Regions from separate parts of the Streptomyces sp. NPDC042336 genome, predicted to be linked through region 1. Evidence: predicted binding sites of a transcription regulator. Region 1 holds the regulator's gene; each other region holds the start of a gene.
What was found. Region 1 encodes HrcA, which represses chaperone genes, less so after heat shock. Its sites were predicted from a motif close to TTNGCACTCNGNNNNNCNGAGTGCNAA; they were not measured.
Positions count from the first base shown of each region.

Region 2: the regulator HrcA is predicted to act here: its motif matches at 2,532-2,558, upstream of groES (co-chaperone GroES).
Region 3: the regulator HrcA is predicted to act here: its motif matches at 1,266-1,292, upstream of groL (chaperonin GroEL).

Region 1 is NZ_JBVJEA010000001.1:583,921-590,456, forward strand. Features, by position in the region: gene ACZ6IM_RS02730 (SpoIIE family protein phosphatase) at 1-354, shown strand, start outside; gene hemW (radical SAM family heme chaperone HemW) at 410-1,642, shown strand; gene ACZ6IM_RS02740 (Uma2 family endonuclease) at 1,725-2,321, shown strand; gene ACZ6IM_RS02745 (DUF3097 domain-containing protein) at 2,299-3,120, opposite strand; gene ACZ6IM_RS02750 (MBL fold metallo-hydrolase) at 3,155-3,889, opposite strand; gene hrcA (heat-inducible transcriptional repressor HrcA) at 4,039-5,055, shown strand; gene dnaJ (molecular chaperone DnaJ) at 5,056-6,192, shown strand; gene ACZ6IM_RS02765 (nitronate monooxygenase) at 6,417-6,536, shown strand, end outside.
Region 2 is NZ_JBVJEA010000008.1:11,948-18,483, forward strand. Features, by position in the region: gene ACZ6IM_RS18725 (class I SAM-dependent methyltransferase) at 1-637, opposite strand, end outside; gene ACZ6IM_RS18730 (polysaccharide deacetylase family protein) at 728-1,648, shown strand; gene ACZ6IM_RS18735 (polysaccharide deacetylase family protein) at 1,645-2,382, shown strand; gene groES (co-chaperone GroES) at 2,705-3,013, shown strand; gene groL (chaperonin GroEL) at 3,155-4,780, shown strand; gene ACZ6IM_RS18750 (hypothetical protein) at 4,910-6,094, opposite strand; gene ACZ6IM_RS18755 (SDR family NAD(P)-dependent oxidoreductase) at 6,285-6,536, opposite strand, start outside.
Region 3 is NZ_JBVJEA010000005.1:383,478-390,013, reverse strand. Features, by position in the region: gene thrC (threonine synthase) at 1-233, shown strand, start outside; gene ACZ6IM_RS14650 (ubiquitin-like small modifier protein 1) at 230-505, shown strand; gene ACZ6IM_RS14645 (cold-shock protein) at 925-1,128, shown strand; gene groL (chaperonin GroEL) at 1,454-3,079, shown strand; gene ACZ6IM_RS14635 (NADH:flavin oxidoreductase) at 3,314-4,444, shown strand; gene ACZ6IM_RS14630 (carboxylesterase/lipase family protein) at 4,478-6,019, shown strand; gene ACZ6IM_RS14625 (hypothetical protein) at 6,016-6,363, shown strand; gene ACZ6IM_RS14620 (DUF397 domain-containing protein) at 6,326-6,536, opposite strand, start outside.

The DNA.
Region 1 (6,536 bases):
TGCACCCTCGCGTCCGCCGGACACCCGCTGCCGCTGCTCCTCGGTCCCGACGGCACGGTGTCCGCCGTCGCGCGCCCGCAGACCCTGCTCGGCGTCGTCGAGGACGCGACGTACGTCAGCGAGTCCTTCGAGCTGCGGTCCGGCGACACCCTGCTGTGCGTCACGGACGGAATCACGGAGCGGCGCAGTGGCTCCCGCCAGTTCGACGACGGCGACGGACTGGCCGTGGCGCTCGCCGGGTGCCGGGGTCTGGACGCCGAGCTGGTCGCCGAGCGCATCAGGCGGCTGGTGCACGAGTTCGGCCCCCGGCCCCCGGAGGACGACCTGGCCCTGCTGGTGCTCCAGGCCGAGTAGCGCGGGGCCGGCCGGGGCGACCGGGTAACCGCGGCCGTACGGGACAATGGAACGCATGCCCTCCGCACTCCCCGACGGCGAGCCCGTCCCCGCCGACGGCGCGCTGCCCGCGTCCGCGCTCGCCGGGGCCGCCGACCGCCCCCTCGGTTTCTACCTGCACGTCCCGTACTGCGCGACCCGCTGCGGCTACTGCGACTTCAACACCTACACCGCCACCGAGCTGCGTGGCACCGGCGGTGTCCTCGCCTCCCGGGACAACTACGCCGACACGCTCGTCGACGAGGTCCGCCTGGCCCGCAAGGTGCTCGGCGACGACCCCCGCGAGGTCCGCACGGTCTTCGTCGGCGGCGGTACGCCCACCCTGCTGGCCGCCGGTGACCTGGTGCGGATGCTGCGCGCGGTGCGCGACGAGTTCGGCCTGGCGCCGGACGCGGAGATCACGACGGAGGCCAACCCGGAGTCGGTCGACCCGGCGTACCTCGCCACCCTCCGCGAGGGCGGCTTCAACCGGATCTCCTTCGGCATGCAGAGCGCCAAGCAGCACGTCCTGAAGATCCTTGACCGCACCCACACCCCCGGCCGCCCCGAGGCGTGCGTCGCCGAGGCCCGCACGGCCGGCTTCGACCACGTCAACCTCGACCTGATCTACGGCACCCCCGGCGAGTCCGACGACGACTGGCGGGCCTCGCTGGACGCCGCGCTCGGCGCCGGACCCGACCACGTCTCGGCGTACGCCCTGATCGTCGAGGAGGGCACCCAGCTCGCCCGGCGCATCCGGCGCGGCGAGGTCCCGATGACCGACGACGACGTGCACGCCGACCGGTACCTGATCGCCGAGGAGACCCTCGCGGCGGCGGGCTACGACTGGTACGAGGTGTCGAACTGGGCCACCTCCGACGCGGGGCGCTGCCTGCACAACGAGCTGTACTGGCGGGGCGCCGACTGGTGGGGCGCGGGACCGGGCGCGCACTCCCACGTGGGGGGCGTGCGGTGGTGGAACGTGAAGCATCCGGGGGCGTACGCGGGCGCGCTGGCGGCGGGGAAGTCGCCGGGCGCGGGGCGCGAGATCCTGACGGACGAGGACCGGCGGGTCGAGCGCATCCTGCTGGAGCTGCGCCTGCGGGAGGGCGTTCCGCTGTCGCTGCTGCGGGAGGCGGGGCTCGCGGCGTCGCGGCGGGCGCTGTCGGAGGGGCTGCTGGAGGAGGGGCCGTACGAGGCGGGGAGCGCGGTGCTGACGCTGCGCGGACGGCTGCTGGCGGACGCGGTGGTGCGGGACCTGGTGGACTGATCACTCGGGGGAGTGAATCGGTGCGGGATGGAGGTTCGGAACCTAGTCTGATTCATAAGCTGCCGCCAAAAGGACGCGGCGGATGTGGAGGGCCACGGAGATGACCGCTGTGGACGAACGTGGGATGACCAAGTACTTCCAGGAACTTGAGCCTCCCGAGGGCGTGAAAGTGGAGCTTCTCCGGGGGGTAATCGTGATGATGGCCAGCCCTGACATCGTGCACAACATGATTGTTGCCGATGTGCAGGACCAGATCCCACGGCAGCGCTGGTCTCGTCTGCAGACCCAGGACGTCGACATTCTCGACGAGGCGAGCGAGCCGGTGCCGGACCTGGTTGTGTTGCGGCGGGAGCTTGTGCCTGCATCAGGTCGCCTGCTGGCCTGCCAGTTGGTCACGATGGTCGTGGAGGTCGTCTCCAAGTCCAGCGTCCACCAGGACTACGTAACCAAGCGCTCGATCTACGCGGCGGGAAAGATCCCCCTCTACCTCGTCCTGGACCCGATCATGGCGCAGTGCGTCCTGCTGACGAAGCCCACCGGCCAGGGTGAGGAGGCCGACTACCTGACTCAGGAGATCGTGAAATTCGGCGACCGACTGCCGCTGGAGGCTCTGGGCGTCGATCTCGACACCAGCGCATTCGGGACGTTCACCGGAGTCAGGCCCCACCGCTACCCGTGACGAAGTCGATCAGCTCCTCCACCCGTCCCAGCAGCTCCGGCTCCAGGTCCTTGTAGGACCTCACCCGCGCCAGGATCGCCTGCCACACCGCGCCCGTGTTCTCCGACGGCCACCCCAGGGCCCGGCACACCCCCGTCTTCCAGTCCTGGCCGTGGGGGACGCGTGGCCAGGCGTCGATGCCGACCGACGACGGCTTCACGGCCTCCCAGATGTCGATGTACGGGTGGCCCACGACCAGCGCGTGCTCGCTCGTCACCGCCTCCGCGATCCGCCACTCCTTCGAACCCGGCACCAGGTGGTCCACCAGGACGCCGAGCCGTGCGTCCGGGCCCGGGGCGAAGTCGGCGACGATCGACGGCAGGTCGTCCACGCCGCCCAGGTACTCCACGACCACGCCCTCGATGCGCAGGTCGTCGCCCCAGACCTTCTCGACCAGCTCGGCGTCGTGCCGCCCCTCGACGTAGATGCGCCCGGCGCGCGCCACCCGTGCCCGCGCGCCGGGGACGGCGACCGAACCGGACGCCGTACGGGAGGGGGCGGAGCGCGCCGGACCGGTGGAGGACGGGCGGACCAGCGTCACCACGCGGCCCTCCAGCAGGAAGCCGCGCGGTTCCATCGGGAACACCCGGTGCTTGCCGAAGCGGTCCTCCAGGGTCACCGTGCCCGCCTCGCAGCCGATCACGGCGCCGCAGAACCCGGTGCCGGGCTCCTCGACCACCAGGCCGGGATCGGCCGGTACCTCGGGGACGGGCTGCGGTTTCTTCCACGGAGGGGTCAGGTCGGCGGAGTACTGGCGCATTCTCCCGACGATACGAGGAACGCCCGCTCCGTGATCAGCGCGACACGCCGAACCGGGCGGCCAGCGCGTCCCGTTGGGCCCGGACGAAGGCCGCGTCCACCACCGCTCCGTGACCGGGTACGTACAGCGCGTCGGCACCGCCCAGCTCCAGCAGCCGGTCCAGGGCGGCCGGCCAGCGCGCCGGTACGGCGTCGGGGCCCGCCTGCGGCTCGCCGGACTCCTCGACCAGGTCGCCGCAGAAGACGACCGCCGGGGCGCCCGGCACCAGCACCGCGAGGTCGTGCCCGGTGTGGCCCGGGCCCACGTCGGCCAGCAGGACCCGCCGTCCACCGCCCAGGTCGAGCCCGCACTCGCCGCGGACCTCGTGCCGGACGGGGACGAGCGCGTCCGCCGCTTCCGCCGCCCGGCGCGCGTCCAGGCCCTCCGCCACCGCGTCCGCGCGCAGCGCCTCCCGCCCCCGTCCGCCCGGCGCGAACAGCGCGCCCGCGCCCGTGGCGCCGTACACCTCCGCGCCCTCGAACGCCGCGGCGCCGAAGACGTGGTCGAAGTGCGGGTGGGTCAGCGCGAGATGTGTCACACGGCGGCCGGCGAGCCGCCGCGCCCCCTCGCGCAGCCGGGCGCCCTCGTCGAGGCTCGACCCCGCGTCCACCATCAGCGCCGCGTCCGCGCCGAGCACCAGCCCCGCCGTGCAGTCCCATCCCGGCAGCCGGCACCGCCCCGCCCCGTCCGCCAGCCGCTCCCAGCCCCGCTCTTCCCAAGTCACCGTCACGGCGACGACGCTAACGGCATCGCCCCGGCCTTGCCGGGGGCGTACCCCACGGCCGTACACTGGGCCGGGGAAGTCTGGCACTCGCGAGCCATGAGTGCCAGGACAGACAGGCCGGAAACGGGCGGACGGACAGCTGGAGGTGCGCGCCGATGCTCAGTGAACGCAGGCTGAAGGTGCTGCGTGCCATCGTCCAGGACTACGTCGGCACCGAGGAGCCGGTCGGTTCCAAGGCCCTCACCGAGCGGCACAACCTCGGTGTCTCCCCGGCCACCGTGCGCAATGACATGGCGGCCCTGGAGGACGAGGGGTTCATCGCCCAGCCGCACACCAGCGCCGGGCGCATCCCGACCGACAAGGGCTACCGGCTCTTCGTCGACAAGCTGGCCGGCGTCAAGCCGATGACCGCGCCCGAGCGGCGTGCCATCCAGAACTTCCTGGAGGGCGCCGTCGACCTCGACGACGTGGTGGCCCGCACGGTGCGGCTGCTCGCGCAGCTCACCCGGCAGGTCGCGGTCGTGCAGTACCCGTCGCTGACCCGCTCGACCGTGCGGCACGTGGAGCTGCTCTCGCTCGCGCCCGCGCGCCTGATGCTGGTGCTGATCACGGACACCGGCCGGGTCGAGCAGCGGATGGTGGACTGCCCGGCGCCGTTCGGCGAGGCTTCGCTGGCCGATCTGCGGGCGCGGCTCAACAGCCGGGTCGCGGGACGCCGTTTCACGGATGTGCCGGCTCTGGTGGAAGATCTGGCGGAGCCCTTCGAGGCCGAGGATCGCGGTACGGTCTCCACCGTGCTCTCCACTCTCCTGGAGACGCTGGTCGAGGAGAACGAGGAGCGGCTGATGATCGGCGGCACCGCCAATCTGACCCGCTTCGGGCACGACTTCCCCTTGGTGATCCGGCCGGTGCTGGAGGCGCTGGAGGAGCAGGTCGTGCTCCTCAAGCTGCTCGGCGAGGCGAAGGATCCGGGCGTGACCGTACGGATCGGTCATGAGAACGCCCACGAAGGACTCAACTCAACGTCCGTCGTGTCGGTCGGCTACGGTTCGGGCGGCGAGGCGGTTGCCAAGCTCGGCGTGGTCGGACCGACCCGCATGGACTACCCGGGAACGATGGGAGCGGTACGCGCAGTGGCACGGTACGTCGGACAGATCCTGGCGGAGTCGTAGGTGGCCACGGACTACTACGCCGTACTCGGCGTGCGCCGCGACGCTTCCCAGGACGAGATCAAGAAGGCGTTCCGGAGGCTCGCCCGCGAGCTGCACCCGGACGTCAACCCCGATCCGAAGACCCAGGAGCGGTTCAAGGAGATCAACGCCGCCTACGAGGTGTTGTCGGACCCGCAGAAGAAGCAGGTCTACGACCTCGGCGGCGACCCCCTCTCGCAGGCCGCCGGCGGTGGTGCGGGCGGCTTCGGCGCGGGCGGCTTCGGGAACTTCTCGGACATCATGGACGCGTTCTTCGGTACGGCGTCGCAGCGCGGGCCGCGCTCGCGCACCCGCCGCGGCCAGGACGCGATGATCCGCATCGAGGTGGAGCTGGACGAGGCCGCGTTCGGTACGACCAAGGACATCCAGGTCGACACCGCGGTCGTCTGCAACACCTGCAACGGCGAGGGTGCGGCGCCGGGCACGTCGGCGCAGACGTGTGACATGTGCCGCGGCCGCGGTGAGGTCTCGCAGGTCACCCGGTCCTTCCTGGGCCAGGTCATGACCTCGCGCCCCTGCCCGCAGTGCCAGGGCTTCGGCACCGTGGTCCCGACCCCGTGCCCGGAGTGCGCGGGCGACGGCCGGGTCCGCTCCCGGCGCACCCTGACCGTGAAGATCCCGGCCGGTGTCGACAACGGCACCCGGATCCAGCTCGCGGGCGAGGGCGAGGTCGGCCCCGGCGGCGGCCCCGCCGGCGACCTGTACGTCGAGATCCACGAGCTGCCGCACTCCACCTTCCAGCGCCGCGGCGACGACCTGCACTGCACGGTCACCATCCCGATGACGGCGGCGGCCCTCGGCACCAAGGTGCCGCTGGAGACCCTCGACGGCATGGAGGAGGTCGACATCCGCCCGGGCACCCAGTCCGGCCAGTCGATCCCGAAGCACGGCCGGGGCGTCACCCACCTGCGCGGCGGCGGCCGCGGCGACCTCATCGTCCACGTCGAGGTCACCACCCCGGGCAAGCTCGACCCCGAACAGGAACGCCTCCTGCGCGAGCTGGCCAAGCTCCGCGGCGAGGAACGCCCGACCGGGCAGTTCCAGCCCGGGCAGCAGGGGCTGTTCTCCCGGCTGAAGGACGCCTTCAACGGGCGCTGACGCGCAGCTCGGCGGGGCGGGTCGGCTGTGCCGGCGCGGGGGCTGCCGGGGTCCGGGGGTTGCCCCCGGGCAGGCACGGTCAGCCGGGGCAGCAGGGGCTGTTCTCCCGGCTGAAGGACGCCTTCAACGGGCGCTGACGCCCTGCCGGGGAAGCGGATGCTTCTGGCGTATGCCGACGGAAGCCCGGATTCGGACTTGTGTGGAGGACGTGACAACATGCCGTCATGTCCTCCGCACTGACCGATCTCTTCCCCTACCCGATCGTGCAGGCGCCCATGGCGGGCGGCGTCTCCGTGCCACGGCTCGCGGCCGCGGTGTCCGAGGCGGGCGGGCTGGGCTTCCTG
Region 2 (6,536 bases), on a different contig from region 1:
GAATGCCGGGCGCGATCTTCAGCAGTCCGAGCGGTGCACCGAGCGCGGCGGACACGGCCCAGGACAGGGGAGGGGAGTAGGCCTCCGGATCGAAGATCCGGCCGCGCTTGGAGGAACGCCGGGCGGGGTCCACGAACACGGCGTCGTACCCGGCCGTGTCCACCTCCGTCACATCGGCCTCACGCACCTCGATCAGGTCGGCGAGACCGAGCGCGTCGGCGTTGGCGCGGGCTGCCGCACAGGTCAGCGGATCCCGGTCGACGGCGAGGACCCGGATCCCGGCGCGGGCGAACGCGATCGCGTCGCCACCGATCCCGCAGCACAGGTCGGCGACGGCCCGCACCCCGAGCGCCTGGAGGCACTCGGCCCGGTACGCCGCCACACTCGCGCGCGTCGACTGCTCGACCCCGTTGGGCGTGAAGAGCATCCGTCCGGCGTCCTCGGCCCCGAACTTCGCCACCGCGCGCTGCCGCAGCCGCGCCTGCCCGAGAGCCGCCGAGACCAGCCCGGCGGGATGCGTGCGCCGCAGCCGGGTCGCGACCGCCAACTCCCGCGCGGGGTCGGTGTCGCGGACCTCGTCGAGGAGCGCGCGGCCTTCGGGGGCGAGCAGGGCGCGGAAGGAGTCCAGGTCGTTCACCGACTCATTGTGGGCCAGTCGGTGGACGGTGTGCCTGCGGCGCGGTGTCGTGCCGGGCTCGGCGGCCGGTGACTGCGAGGATCCGGCACCATGCGAGCAGTCGTACAAAATGACAAAAGTCGGGCGTCGCGTCGCCTGTCCCGGGTGCCTCGTGCCACCGCCGTCCTCGCCGTCGCCGCCCTCGCCGCCGGCTGCGCGCAGGACGACACCCCCGAGGTGCGGGGTGCCCCCGGCCAGCAGGCGCCCCCGGCCCGCGCGGTCGACGGCGCGGCGAAGGCGCGTGAGGCCCGGGCCGCGCTGGCCGCCGCCGCCAAGCGCTGGGACCTCAAGAGGGTCCCGCTGACGGCCCCCGCACCCCCCGAGAAGAAGCCGGAGATCAAGCCCCGCGAGGGCTTCGAGGTCGACGGCCAGGAGGAGGACGACCTCCCTCCGGTCTTCACCACGGTGCCCACCAAGGAGAAGGTCGTCTTCCTCACCATCGACGACGGCGCCGAGAAGGACCCGGCGTTCCTGAAGATGATGAGCGAGCTGAAGATCCCGTACACCGTCTTCCTCACCGACGAGGAGATCAAGGACGACTACGGCTACTTCAAGAAGATGCAGGCCCGCGGCGTCACCCTCAACAACCACACCCTGAGCCACCCCTACCTGCCCGCGCTCTCCTACGAGGAGCAGAAGCGGGAGATCTGCGGCATGCAGGACGTCATGGAGAAGCACTACGGCAAGCGCCCCGTCCTCTTCCGCCCGCCCTACGGCAACTACGACGGCGACACCCTGCGCGCCGCCAAGTCCTGCGGCATCGAGTACGCCCCGATCTGGAGCGAGGAGGTGTACGTCGACCACTGGGAGTACCGCGAGTGGGACCAGGACCTGCACCCCGGCGACATCGTCCTCACCCACTTCCGGGGCACCGACGACTGGGACGGCACGATGACCGACATGGTCCGCCGCTTCCTGGACCGGATCACCGCCGACGGGTACGCGGTCGCCCGCCTGGAGGACTACCTGTGAGGCGAGGGCGGTTCCGCCCGGCCGGCGCCGCCCTGGCCGCCCTGCTGCTCCCGCTCGCCGCCTGCGACCGGCCGGCCGCCCCCGTCCCGCACGCGGCGGCCGGGGACCCGGCCCAGAAGAGCGGCAGGGACGCCGACCGGGGCCGGACCCTGCCGCCCGTCGTCGACCACGTCCGCACCACCGACCGGGTCGTCTTCCTCACGTACGACGACGGCGCCGGGCGCGACCCCGCCTTCACCGGCCTGGTCCGCGAACGCCGCCTCCCGGTCACCCTGTTCCTCACCGACACCGTCGCCGGACCGGCGTACGGCGACCTCGCCCGGCTGCGTCCGTTCGGTGCGAGCCTGCAGAACCACACGCTCGACCACCGCTCCCTGCGCGGCCTGCCGTACACCGGCCAGCGCGCCGAGATCTGCGGCCAGCAGACCAAGCTCCAGTCGCGCTTCGGCGTCCGCGCCCACCTCTTCCGCCCGCCGCACGGCACGTACGACACCACGACCCTGCGCGCCGCCGCCGACTGCGGCATCACGGCCCTCGTCCTGTGGCGCGCCACCCTCGACGCCGAGGGCGCCCTCACGTACACGCGCGGCGACCACCGCCTCCACCCCGGCGACATCGTGGCCGTGGACCCGGACCACCCGACGGCCGCGAACCTGGCGGCCCGCACGGCACGCCTGCTGGAGACGATCGAGGAGCAGGGGCTGACGGTGGGCAACTTGGAAAAGTACCTGTAGCCACAGCCCGTCCGGCGTTCGAGCACGAGGCCGTCGGGGCCGAAAGCGGGGGTCTGGGGGCGGCGGCCCCCGGCGACGCCCACACCCGTGCCGGGTGCCCTCCACGACCCGGCGTTCACCCGAAAATCTCCGCCGACGCGCCGCCGGCATTGGCACTCCGCTTGACCGAGTGCTAACCGCGGTCATAGTCTCGGCTCTGGCACTCCCCACCGGAGAGTGCCAACACAGCGACGGGCAGGTCCGGCACCCGCGACGACGGATCGACCTGGTCGCCACCTCAGACAGTTAACCCCGTGAGATCTCCGAAGGGGGAGGTCGGATCGTGACGACCGCCAGCTCCAAGGTTGCCATCAAGCCGCTCGAGGACCGCATCGTGGTCCAGCCGCTCGACGCCGAGCAGACCACGGCTTCGGGCCTGGTCATTCCGGACACCGCCAAGGAGAAGCCCCAGGAGGGCGTCGTCCTGGCCGTGGGCCCGGGCCGCTTCGAGGACGGCAACCGTCTTCCGCTCGACGTCAGCGTCGGCGACGTCGTGCTCTACAGCAAGTACGGCGGCACCGAGGTGAAGTACAACGGCGAGGAGTACCTCGTCCTCTCGGCCCGCGACGTGCTCGCGATCGTCGAGAAGTAGAAGTGGCGAAGTAGCTCTTCACTTCACCGAAGCACCTTGCTTTCCAGCTGCGCCCCTGGCTCCCGCGACCATAAAAAGCCGGGCGTCGGGGGCGCAGTTGCCGTATAACCCCAAGATTTCCGGAAGAGGGCTCACGCTCCCATGGCGAAGATCCTGAAGTTCGACGAGGACGCCCGTCGCGCCCTCGAGCGCGGCGTCAACAAGCTCGCCGACACCGTGAAGGTGACGATCGGCCCCAAGGGCCGCAACGTCGTCATCGACAAGAAGTTCGGCGCCCCCACCATCACCAACGACGGCGTCACCATCGCCCGCGAGGTCGAGGTCGAGGACCCGTACGAGAACCTCGGCGCCCAGCTGGTGAAGGAGGTGGCGACCAAGACCAACGACATCGCGGGTGACGGCACCACCACCGCCACCGTGCTCGCCCAGGCGCTCGTGCGCGAGGGCCTGAAGAACGTCGCCGCCGGTGCCTCCCCGGCGCTGCTGAAGAAGGGCATCGACGCGGCCGTCGCCGCCGTGTCGGAAGACCTTCTCGCCACCGCCCGCCCGATCGACGAGAAGTCCGACATCGCCGCCGTGGCCGCGCTGTCCGCCCAGGACCAGCAGGTCGGCGAGCTGATCGCCGAGGCGATGGACAAGGTCGGCAAGGACGGTGTCATCACCGTCGAGGAGTCCAACACCTTCGGTCTGGAGCTGGACTTCACCGAGGGCATGGCCTTCGACAAGGGCTACCTGTCGCCGTACTTCGTGACGGACCAGGAGCGCATGGAGGCCGTCCTCGACGACCCGTACATCCTGATCAACCAGGGCAAGATCTCCTCCATCGCGGACCTGCTGCCGCTGCTGGAGAAGGTCATCCAGGCCAACGCCTCCAAGCCGCTGCTGATCATCGCCGAGGACCTGGAGGGCGAGGCGCTCTCCACCCTCGTCGTCAACAAGATCCGCGGCACCTTCAACGCGGTGGCCGTCAAGGCCCCCGGCTTCGGCGACCGCCGCAAGGCGATGCTGCAGGACATGGCCGTCCTCACCGGCGCCACGGTCATCTCCGAGGAGGTCGGCCTCAAGCTCGACCAGGTCGGCCTGGACGTGCTCGGCACCGCCCGCCGCATCACCGTCACCAAGGACGACACCACCATCGTCGACGGTGCCGGCAAGCGCGACGAGGTCGAGGGCCGCATCAACCAGATCAAGGCCGAGATCGAGTCCACCGACTCCGACTGGGACCGCGAGAAGCTCCAGGAGCGCCTCGCGAAGCTGGCCGGAGGCGTGTGCGTGATCAAGGTCGGCGCCGCCACCGAGGTGGAGCTGAAGGAGCGCAAGCACCGTCTGGAGGACGCCATCTCCGCGACCCGCGCCGCGGTCGAGGAGGGCATCGTCTCCGGTGGTGGCTCCGCGCTGGTCCACGCCGTCAAGGTGCTGGAGGGCAACCTCGGCAAGACCGGCGACGAGGCCACCGGTGTCGCGGTCGTCCGCCGCGCCGCCGTCGAGCCGCTGCGCTGGATCGCCGAGAACGCCGGCCTGGAGGGCTACGTCATCACCTCCAAGGTCGCCGAGCTCGACAAGGGCCAGGGCTTCAACGCCGCCACCGGCGAGTACGGCGACCTGGTCAAGGCCGGCGTCATCGACCCGGTGAAGGTCACCCGCTCCGCCCTGGAGAACGCCGCCTCCATCGCCTCCCTCCTGCTGACGACCGAGACCCTGGTCGTCGAGAAGAAGGAAGAGGAAGAGCCGGCCGCCGCGGGCCACGGCCACGGCCACTCCCACTGAGCGCTGCGCTGAGCTGAGCTGAGCGAACGGTGCCCGGCCCCCTGCGGGGGGCCGGGCACCGTTCTTCTCGTGTGCCGGTTCCGGTGCCCCCTTTGGGCGATGCCCCTGACGAACCTCAGCGACGAGCCGTCACAGCAGTCCGCTCAGCGGCAGTACGCGCTCGGCGAGCCGGCCCCGCAGCCGCCCGTCGGCGGTGTCCGCCTCCTCCGCGAGCCAGCCGGCGGCGACCAGCAGCCCGGCGTGCTCGGCGATCTCCTCGGGCCGCAGGCCGCAGAACTGGGCCACCTCGTCCAGCGCCGGACCGGCGTCCTCGCCGACGCCTCCCAGGCATCCGTCGGGACGGCTGTGGGCCGCGGTGTACACCGCGAGGAGCCTGGTGGCAGCCCCCGCCTTCTTCTTCCGCAGCTTCCGGTCGCCCACCACCTTCTGCGCCCACCCCGAGAGCCGCGCCCGGGTGACCTTTCCGAAGAAGAACGGGCGGGGCTGCGTGGGAATCAGCGTGGGCACCGTGATCTGGGCGGGTTCCTCGGGCCGGGACATCAGCGCGTCGTCGGCGGTGACGTCCTCCGGCAGCAGCAGCCAGCCCACGTCGACCAGTTCCCGGAGCACCCGCTCGGCGCCGCCCTGCAACCAGCCGACGAGGTCCTGCCCGGTGACGTTGCCGGTACCGGAGCGCGCGGCCCGCAGGGTGAGCATGAGCACCGCGAGCCGCGCCTCGGCCCCCGGGAGCGGGGAGCCGACCCGGAGGTGCTCCAGCACCGTGCGGGCCTGGATGCCCTGGCCCCGGGTCAGCAACCGCTCGATGCCCGGCCCCTCCCCGTCCAGCGGGACGCCGCGGCGGTTGGCGTTCATCTCGCGGGTGGTCCGCGCGGCCGTCTCGGCCCGCTGCGCCTCCTCGCTCAGGGACGCGTCGCCGGTGACGGCCGCCCATGCGGCGAAGGCACGGGCCTTGCGGTCGTGGAGTTCGGCGAGGACCGCGAGGTCCGGTTCGGGCAGCCGCTGATACGCGCGGAACGCGTCCCCGAGTTCCGTCAGCTCCAGGCGCAGCACCTCGGGCTGGAGATCGTCCGGCACGATCCGCTGCGCGACCTTCGCCCACCGCTCCGCTTTCCGGGCCCGGGCGGGGACACCGCCGGGCCGGGCGGGCGGGACGGAGGCCGGCGCCGCCGACGGCACTCCACTGCCGGGAGCGTCGGAGAACAGCACCGCCCCGCCCCCGGTCAGGGGCCCCCGGCCCGTCTTCACTCTGTCCGTACGCCCCCTGCCCGTGCCGTTGACGAACACTTCGCCCCGGTCACCAGTGCCCGCGTTCACGCGATGCCGCCCTCTCCCTCGCCGAACCTGCGACCTCCCGCCCGCTGCGGGCGCAGCCGTTCGACGCTATGCCGCACCGGCACACGGTTCAGGAAGGACCGGACCGGATCACACGGTCGGGTGACGCTCCTCGTCCGCACCGGCTCGGACAACGGCGGTGTGCCGGCCGTCGAGGGCAACGGCTCCCCTCCTACTGCGGCCCGTACTTCCGTCCCGTCCGGGATGTGATCCCGCCCAGCATGCCCCGGGGGACCAGCTTCGCCGCGCCCATCAGGGTCTTGTAGCGGGGGTCGGGGATGGACACGGACTTGCCGCGCGACAGGTCGGCGAGGGCCGCCGCGACGACCTTGTCCGCGTCGAGCCACATCCAGTTCGGGATGTTGTCCGTGCCCATGCCCGCCCGTTCGTGGAACTCCGTGCGTACGAAGCCCGGGGCCAGGGC
Region 3 (6,536 bases), on a different contig from region 1:
ACGCGATCAAGCTGCTCGCCCGCACGGAGGGCATCTTCGCGGAGACGGCGGGCGGCGTGACCGTCGGCGTCACCAAGAAGCTGATCGAGAACGGCGTGCTGGACCCGTCGCTCACCACGGTCGTCCTGAACACCGGCGACGGCCTCAAGACCCTCGACGCGGTGGCCGGCACCGGCCTGACCGCCACGATCCGCCCGAACCTGGACTCCTTCCGAGAGGCTGGCCTCGCATGAGCGTGACCGTTCGTATCCCGACCATCCTGCGTACCTACACCGGTGGCAAGGCCGAGGTGAGCGCCGACGGTGCCACCCTCGGGGAGGTCATCTCCGACCTGGAGAAGAACCACACCGGCATCGCCGCCCGCGTCCTGGACGACCAGGGCAAGCTGCGCCGCTTCGTCAACGTCTACGTCAACGACGACGACGTCCGCTTCGAGCAGGGCCTGGAGACCGCCACCCCGGACGGTGCGGGCGTCTCGATCATCCCCGCGGTCGCCGGCGGATGAGGCGGTAGCAGATACACCTTGTAGTGCGTATTGCCCTCTCCGTAAGAGAAACGGAGGGGGCAATTCCATGTGATTGAGCGCGGTAGAGTTGGGGAACGCGCTCCCGATCAGCACAACGGGAACCGTTAATTCCTGCCGCCCGCCCGACAAGAAGTAGCCAAAGTGCGTGCGTATTCTGCGGCTTTTGTTCCCTTTGTGTGCCCCGACTTGACCCGAATTCAGGCGAATTCTCGCCACATTCCGGACCGGGTGCGTCCAGATTTCTCGTCCGATTGACCTGTTGCAGACGGCAGTTGGACAGATACATTCAGCCGCGGTCGACGCGTTCCGGCGCACGCCCCCAGTCGTGAGGGGGCGAGGTCTGACCCGGGTCCGCGAAGTGCGGATCTGTGCAAGGGCCAGTAATAGGGGAGTTAGGCATGGCTCAGGGCACCGTCAAGTGGTTCAACGCGGAGAAGGGGTACGGCTTCATCGCGGTCGACGGTGGTGCGGATGTTTTCGTCCACTACAGCGCGATTCAGATGGACGGCTACCGCACCCTCGAAGAAGGCCAGCGGGTCGAGTTCGAGATCTCGCAGGGTCAGAAGGGCCCGCAGGCCGACATGGTTCGCCTCAGCGCCTGAGACGCGCGGCCAGCGCAGCACCCGGCCTTCGTCCGAAGGGCCCGTACCCACTGGGTACGGGCCCTTCGGCCTGTCCGGATGCCCGCCGGGACCTTGTTCGCGGGCGGCTGACGGCGGGCCCCGATCCCCGAGAGGCGCTTGCACTCGACCATGCCGAGTGCTAATCATTGCGTTAGCACTCTGAAGGTGAGAGTGACAACGAAGGACCGGGTCGGTGAGGCCCGCGGGCCGGGTGGGGAAGGAACCACAAGGTCGGCGAGCCGTCCGTCGCGGGCGCGGGCGCGGTCCGAAGGAATCACCCCCAGTCCTGGAGGGACCACTTCACATGGCCAAGATCATCGCGTTCGACGAGGAGGCGCGGCGCGGCCTCGAGCGCGGCATGAACCAGCTCGCGGACGCCGTCAAGGTGACGCTCGGCCCCAAGGGCCGCAACGTCGTCCTCGAGAAGAAGTGGGGCGCCCCCACGATCACCAACGATGGTGTCTCCATCGCCAAGGAGATCGAGCTCGAGGACCCGTACGAGAAGATCGGCGCCGAGCTGGTCAAGGAAGTCGCCAAGAAGACGGACGACGTCGCCGGTGACGGTACGACCACCGCGACCGTTCTCGCCCAGGCCCTGGTCAAGGAGGGCCTGCGCAACGTAGCCGCCGGCGCCAACCCGATGGCCCTCAAGCGCGGCATCGAGAAGGCCGTCGAGGCCGTCTCCGCCGCCCTGCTCGAGCAGGCCAAGGATGTCGAGACCAAGGAGCAGATCGCCTCCACGGCCTCCATCTCCGCCGCCGACACCCAGATCGGCGAGCTGATCGCCGAGGCCATGGACAAGGTCGGCAAGGAAGGCGTCATCACCGTCGAGGAGTCCCAGACCTTCGGTCTGGAGCTGGAGCTCACCGAGGGTATGCGCTTCGACAAGGGCTACATCTCGGCGTACTTCGCCACCGACATGGAGCGTATGGAGGCGTCGCTCGACGACCCGTACATCCTGATCGCCAACTCCAAGATCGGCAACGTCAAGGACCTGCTGCCGCTCCTGGAGAAGGTCATGCAGTCGGGCAAGCCGCTGCTGATCATCGCCGAGGACGTCGAGGGCGAGGCACTGTCGACCCTGGTCGTCAACAAGATCCGCGGCACCTTCAAGTCCGTCGCCGTCAAGGCCCCGGGCTTCGGCGACCGCCGCAAGGCCATGCTCGGCGACATCGCCATCCTCACGGGCGGCGAGGTCATCTCCGAGGAGGTCGGCCTCAAGCTGGAGAACGCCACGCTGGACCTGCTGGGCAGCGCGCGCAAGGTCGTCATCACCAAGGACGAGACCACGATCGTGGACGGCGCCGGCTCGGCCGACCAGGTCCAGGGCCGCGTCAACCAGATCCGCGCCGAGATCGAGAACAGCGACTCGGACTACGACCGCGAGAAGCTCCAGGAGCGCCTGGCGAAGCTGGCCGGCGGCGTGGCCGTCATCAAGGCCGGTGCCGCCACCGAGGTCGAGCTCAAGGAGCGCAAGCACCGCATCGAGGACGCCGTTCGCAACGCGAAGGCGGCCGTCGAGGAGGGCATCGTCGCCGGTGGTGGCGTGGCCCTGCTCCAGGCCTCCCAGGTCTTCGAGAAGCTGGAGCTGACGGGTGACGAGGCGACCGGCGCCAACGCCGTGAAGCTCGCCCTGGAGGCCCCGCTCAAGCAGATCGCCGTCAACGGCGGTCTCGAGGGCGGCGTCGTCGTGGAGAAGGTCCGCAACCTGACCGTCGGCCACGGCCTGAACGCCGCGACCGGTGAGTACGTCGACATGATCGCCGAGGGCATCATCGACCCGGCGAAGGTGACCCGCTCTGCCCTGCAGAACGCCGCCTCCATCGCCGCGCTGTTCCTCACCACAGAGGCCGTCATCGCCGACAAGCCGGAGAAGGCCGCCGCGGCGGGCGCCCCGGGCGGCATGCCGGGCGGTGACATGGACTTCTGATCGACCGCTTCCGGTTGATCGACCGTCCAGTACGGACCGAGGGCGGCACTCCCCGAGAGGGGGGTGCCGCCCTCGGGCGTGTCCGGCCCCCACTCGTCCCCCACGCCCTTCCGCTATGGCCCGGGTCACACCGGGACGCCGGGCGGAATGGTCCGGCGGGGCGGGTCCGTTCCCGTTGGAGTGCGTTGAATGCGCGCGCACATACTGACCGGTACCCACCTCAGGAGCCCCCACGTGACCGTCACCCCCGCCGAGGCCGCCACCCGCGCCGCCCAACTGCTCGCCCGCCCGGCCACGATCAACGGCCTCACCGTGCCCAACCGCATCGCGATGGCGCCGATGACCCGGATGTTCTCCCCGGGCGGCGTCCCCGGCGAGGACGTGGTGTCGTACTACTCCCGCCGTGCCGCCGCAGGAGTCGGACTGATCGTCACCGAGGGTACCTACGTCGGCCACGACTCGGCCGGGCAGAGCGACCGCGTCCCGCGCTTCCACGGCGAGGAGCAGCTCGCCGGCTGGACGAAGGTCGCCGAGGCGGTGCACGCGGCGGGCGGCACGATCGTGCCGCAGCTGTGGCACATCGGCATGGTACGCAAGCCCGGGGAGCAGCCCTTCCCTGACGCCCCCGCCGTCGGCCCGTCCGGCCTGCGCATCGGCGAGGACGAGCCCACCGGCACCGCGATGACCCAGCGCGACCTGGACGACGTCATCGGCGCCTTCGCCGAGTCCGCCGCGGCCGCCGAGCGCATCGGCTTCGACGGCGTGGAGATCCACGGCGCCCACGGCTACCTGGTCGACCAGTTCCTGTGGTCCGGCACCAACCGCCGCACCGACGCCTACGGCGGCGACCCCGTGGCCCGGACGCGGTTCGCCGCCGAGATCGTGGCCGCCGTACGGGAGACCGTCTCCGCGGACTTCCCCGTGATCTTCCGCTACTCCCAGTGGAAGCAGGAGGCCTACGACGCCCGCCTCGCCGAGACGCCCCAGGAGCTGGAGGCCATCCTCGCCCCGCTCGCCTCGGCCGGTGTCGATGCCTTCCACGCCTCCACCCGCCGTTACTGGCTCCCCGAGTTCGAGGACTCGGACCTCAACCTCGCCGGCTGGACCAAGAGGCTCACCGGCAAGACCGCCATCACCGTCGGCTCGGTCGGCCTCGACGGCGACTTCACCAAGGCCTTCCAGGGCGAGGGCGCCCCCGTCCGCAGTCTCGACAACCTCCTCGACCGCCTGGAGCGCGACGAGTTCGACCTCGTCGCCGTCGGCCGCGCGCTGCTCCACGACCCGCGGTGGGCCGAGAAGGTCCTCACCGGCCGCTTCGACGAACTCGCCCCGTACGACGCGGCATCGCTGAAGACCCTCAGCTGAGCCCGGTGCGCACCACGGCGTAGGGTCCCAAGGATGACGATCTCTGGAGCTGCCGAGTCAGTGGAACCCGTGGTGCGCACCTCCTCCGGCGCGGTGCGCGGCCGGACCGAGGACGGCCTGACCGTCTTCCGGGGCATCCCGTTCGCCCAGCCACCGGTGGGCGACGCCCGGTTCGCCGCCCCGCGCCGCCCCCGTCCCTGGGACGGCGTGCGCGACGCGTACGCCTTCGGCCCGCCGCCCCCGCAGGACCTGGGCGCCGCGGGCACCGCCGGCCCCCCGGACGCCACCGGGGGCGACGAGTGGCTGACGGTCAACGTCTGGACCCCCGCCCCCGATCCGGCCGCCCAGCGCCCGGTCATGGTCTGGATCTACGGCGGCGCCTACAAACTCGGCCACTCCGGCAACCCCGCCTACGACGCCCGCCGCATCGCCGCCGACGGCGACCTCGTCGTCGTCACCCTCAACTACCGCGTCGGCATGGAGGGCTTCGCCCACATCGAGGGCGCCCCCGCCAACCGGGGCCTGCTCGACCAGGTGGCGGCGCTGGTCTGGGTGCAGGAGAACATCGCCGCGTTCGGCGGCGACCCCGACCGGGTCACCGTCTTCGGCGAGTCGGCCGGCGCCGGTTCCGTGGCCTCGCTGCTGGCGATGCCCCGTGCGGCCGGACTCTTCCGGCGGGCCGTCGCGCAGAGCGTGCCGGGCACCTTCTTCTCCCCGGAACTCGCCGCCGACATCGGTTCCGCCCTCGCCGCCGAGCTGGGCCTGCGCCCGACCGTCGAGGACCTCTCGGACATCGCCCCGGCGCAGCTCGTCGGGGCGGGCCAGGCCCTCGCCCCGAAGATGCCCGGCAACGTCGCCCGCTGGGGCCAGGCGGCGCCCACGCTCACCCCGTACGCGCCGGTCGTGGACGGCGAGTTCCTGCCGGTCGCGCCGTGGCAGGCGCTGGCGTCCGGCGCGGCCCGGGACGTAGAGGTGATAGTCGGTCACAACCGTGACGAGAACCGGCTGTTCACGATGATGGCGGGCAAGCTCGGCGAGATCGGTGAGGACCGGGCGAGCGCCGCCCTGCGCCTGTACGCCCCGGGCGGTGAGGCCGCCTACCGCGCGGCCTTCCCGGACGCGGCGGCCAACGACCTGTACGAACACGTCCAGACCGACTGGCTGTTCGCGATGCCGTCCCTCCACCTGGCAGAGGCCCACCTCGCGGGCGGCGGCCGGGCCCACGTCTACGAACTCACCTGGCCAGCACCGGCCTACGGCGGCGCGCTGGGCGCCTGCCACGCCCTGGACATCCCCCTCCTCTTCGGCACCTTCCAGGCGGACCTGGCGCTGCTCCAGTTCGGCGGCGCGGAGCCGTCCGAGGAGGCGCTGGCCCTGTCGTCCCGGTTCCGCGCCGCCTGGACGGCGTTCGCCCACACCGGAGACCCGGGCTGGCCCGCGTACGACACGGGGCAGCGTCTCGTACGGGTCTTCGACGCGGAGCCGGCCGTCGCACCGTACCCGGAGGAGACCTCCCGGCGCCTGTGGGAGGGGTACGAGTTTGCGCCGCTGCCCCTGGTGGGGCCGGAGGCGTGAGCTTCCGGGGTCTCCTGCTGGGCCTGTTCGCCGTCCCGGTCGTCGTCGGCGGGTACTTCCTCACCGCGACGGCGACCGCCGACGGCACCCCGCAGTGCGACGGCATCATCACGGAGTACGGCGACGCGGAGCGCTCCGGCCCCATGAAACCGGGGGAGACGTGCGACCTGTACGACTTCACCGACGGCCGCTCGGCGGGCACGCGGACGTACGCGCAGCAGCAGAAGGCGCAGGACGCGGAGGCGACGCGGGACTACTGGACCGGCGGCCTGTGGCTGGCGTACGGCGTGGCCGGGCTGACCGTGGTCACCGTCCACCTCGGCCTGAAACGCCGCCGCGCCTGACTCCGTCGACGAACACCGACCATGCCTCGGCCTGGAAGCGGAGGGTGGGCCCTGCGGGGTTCTTCGAGTCCCGGACCGGGACGGCGGTGGGGGCGCCGGTGGCGACTTCGAGGCAGTTGCCACCGCTTCCGCCGCTGTAGCTGGACTTGCGCCAGCAGGCGACTTCCAGGCAG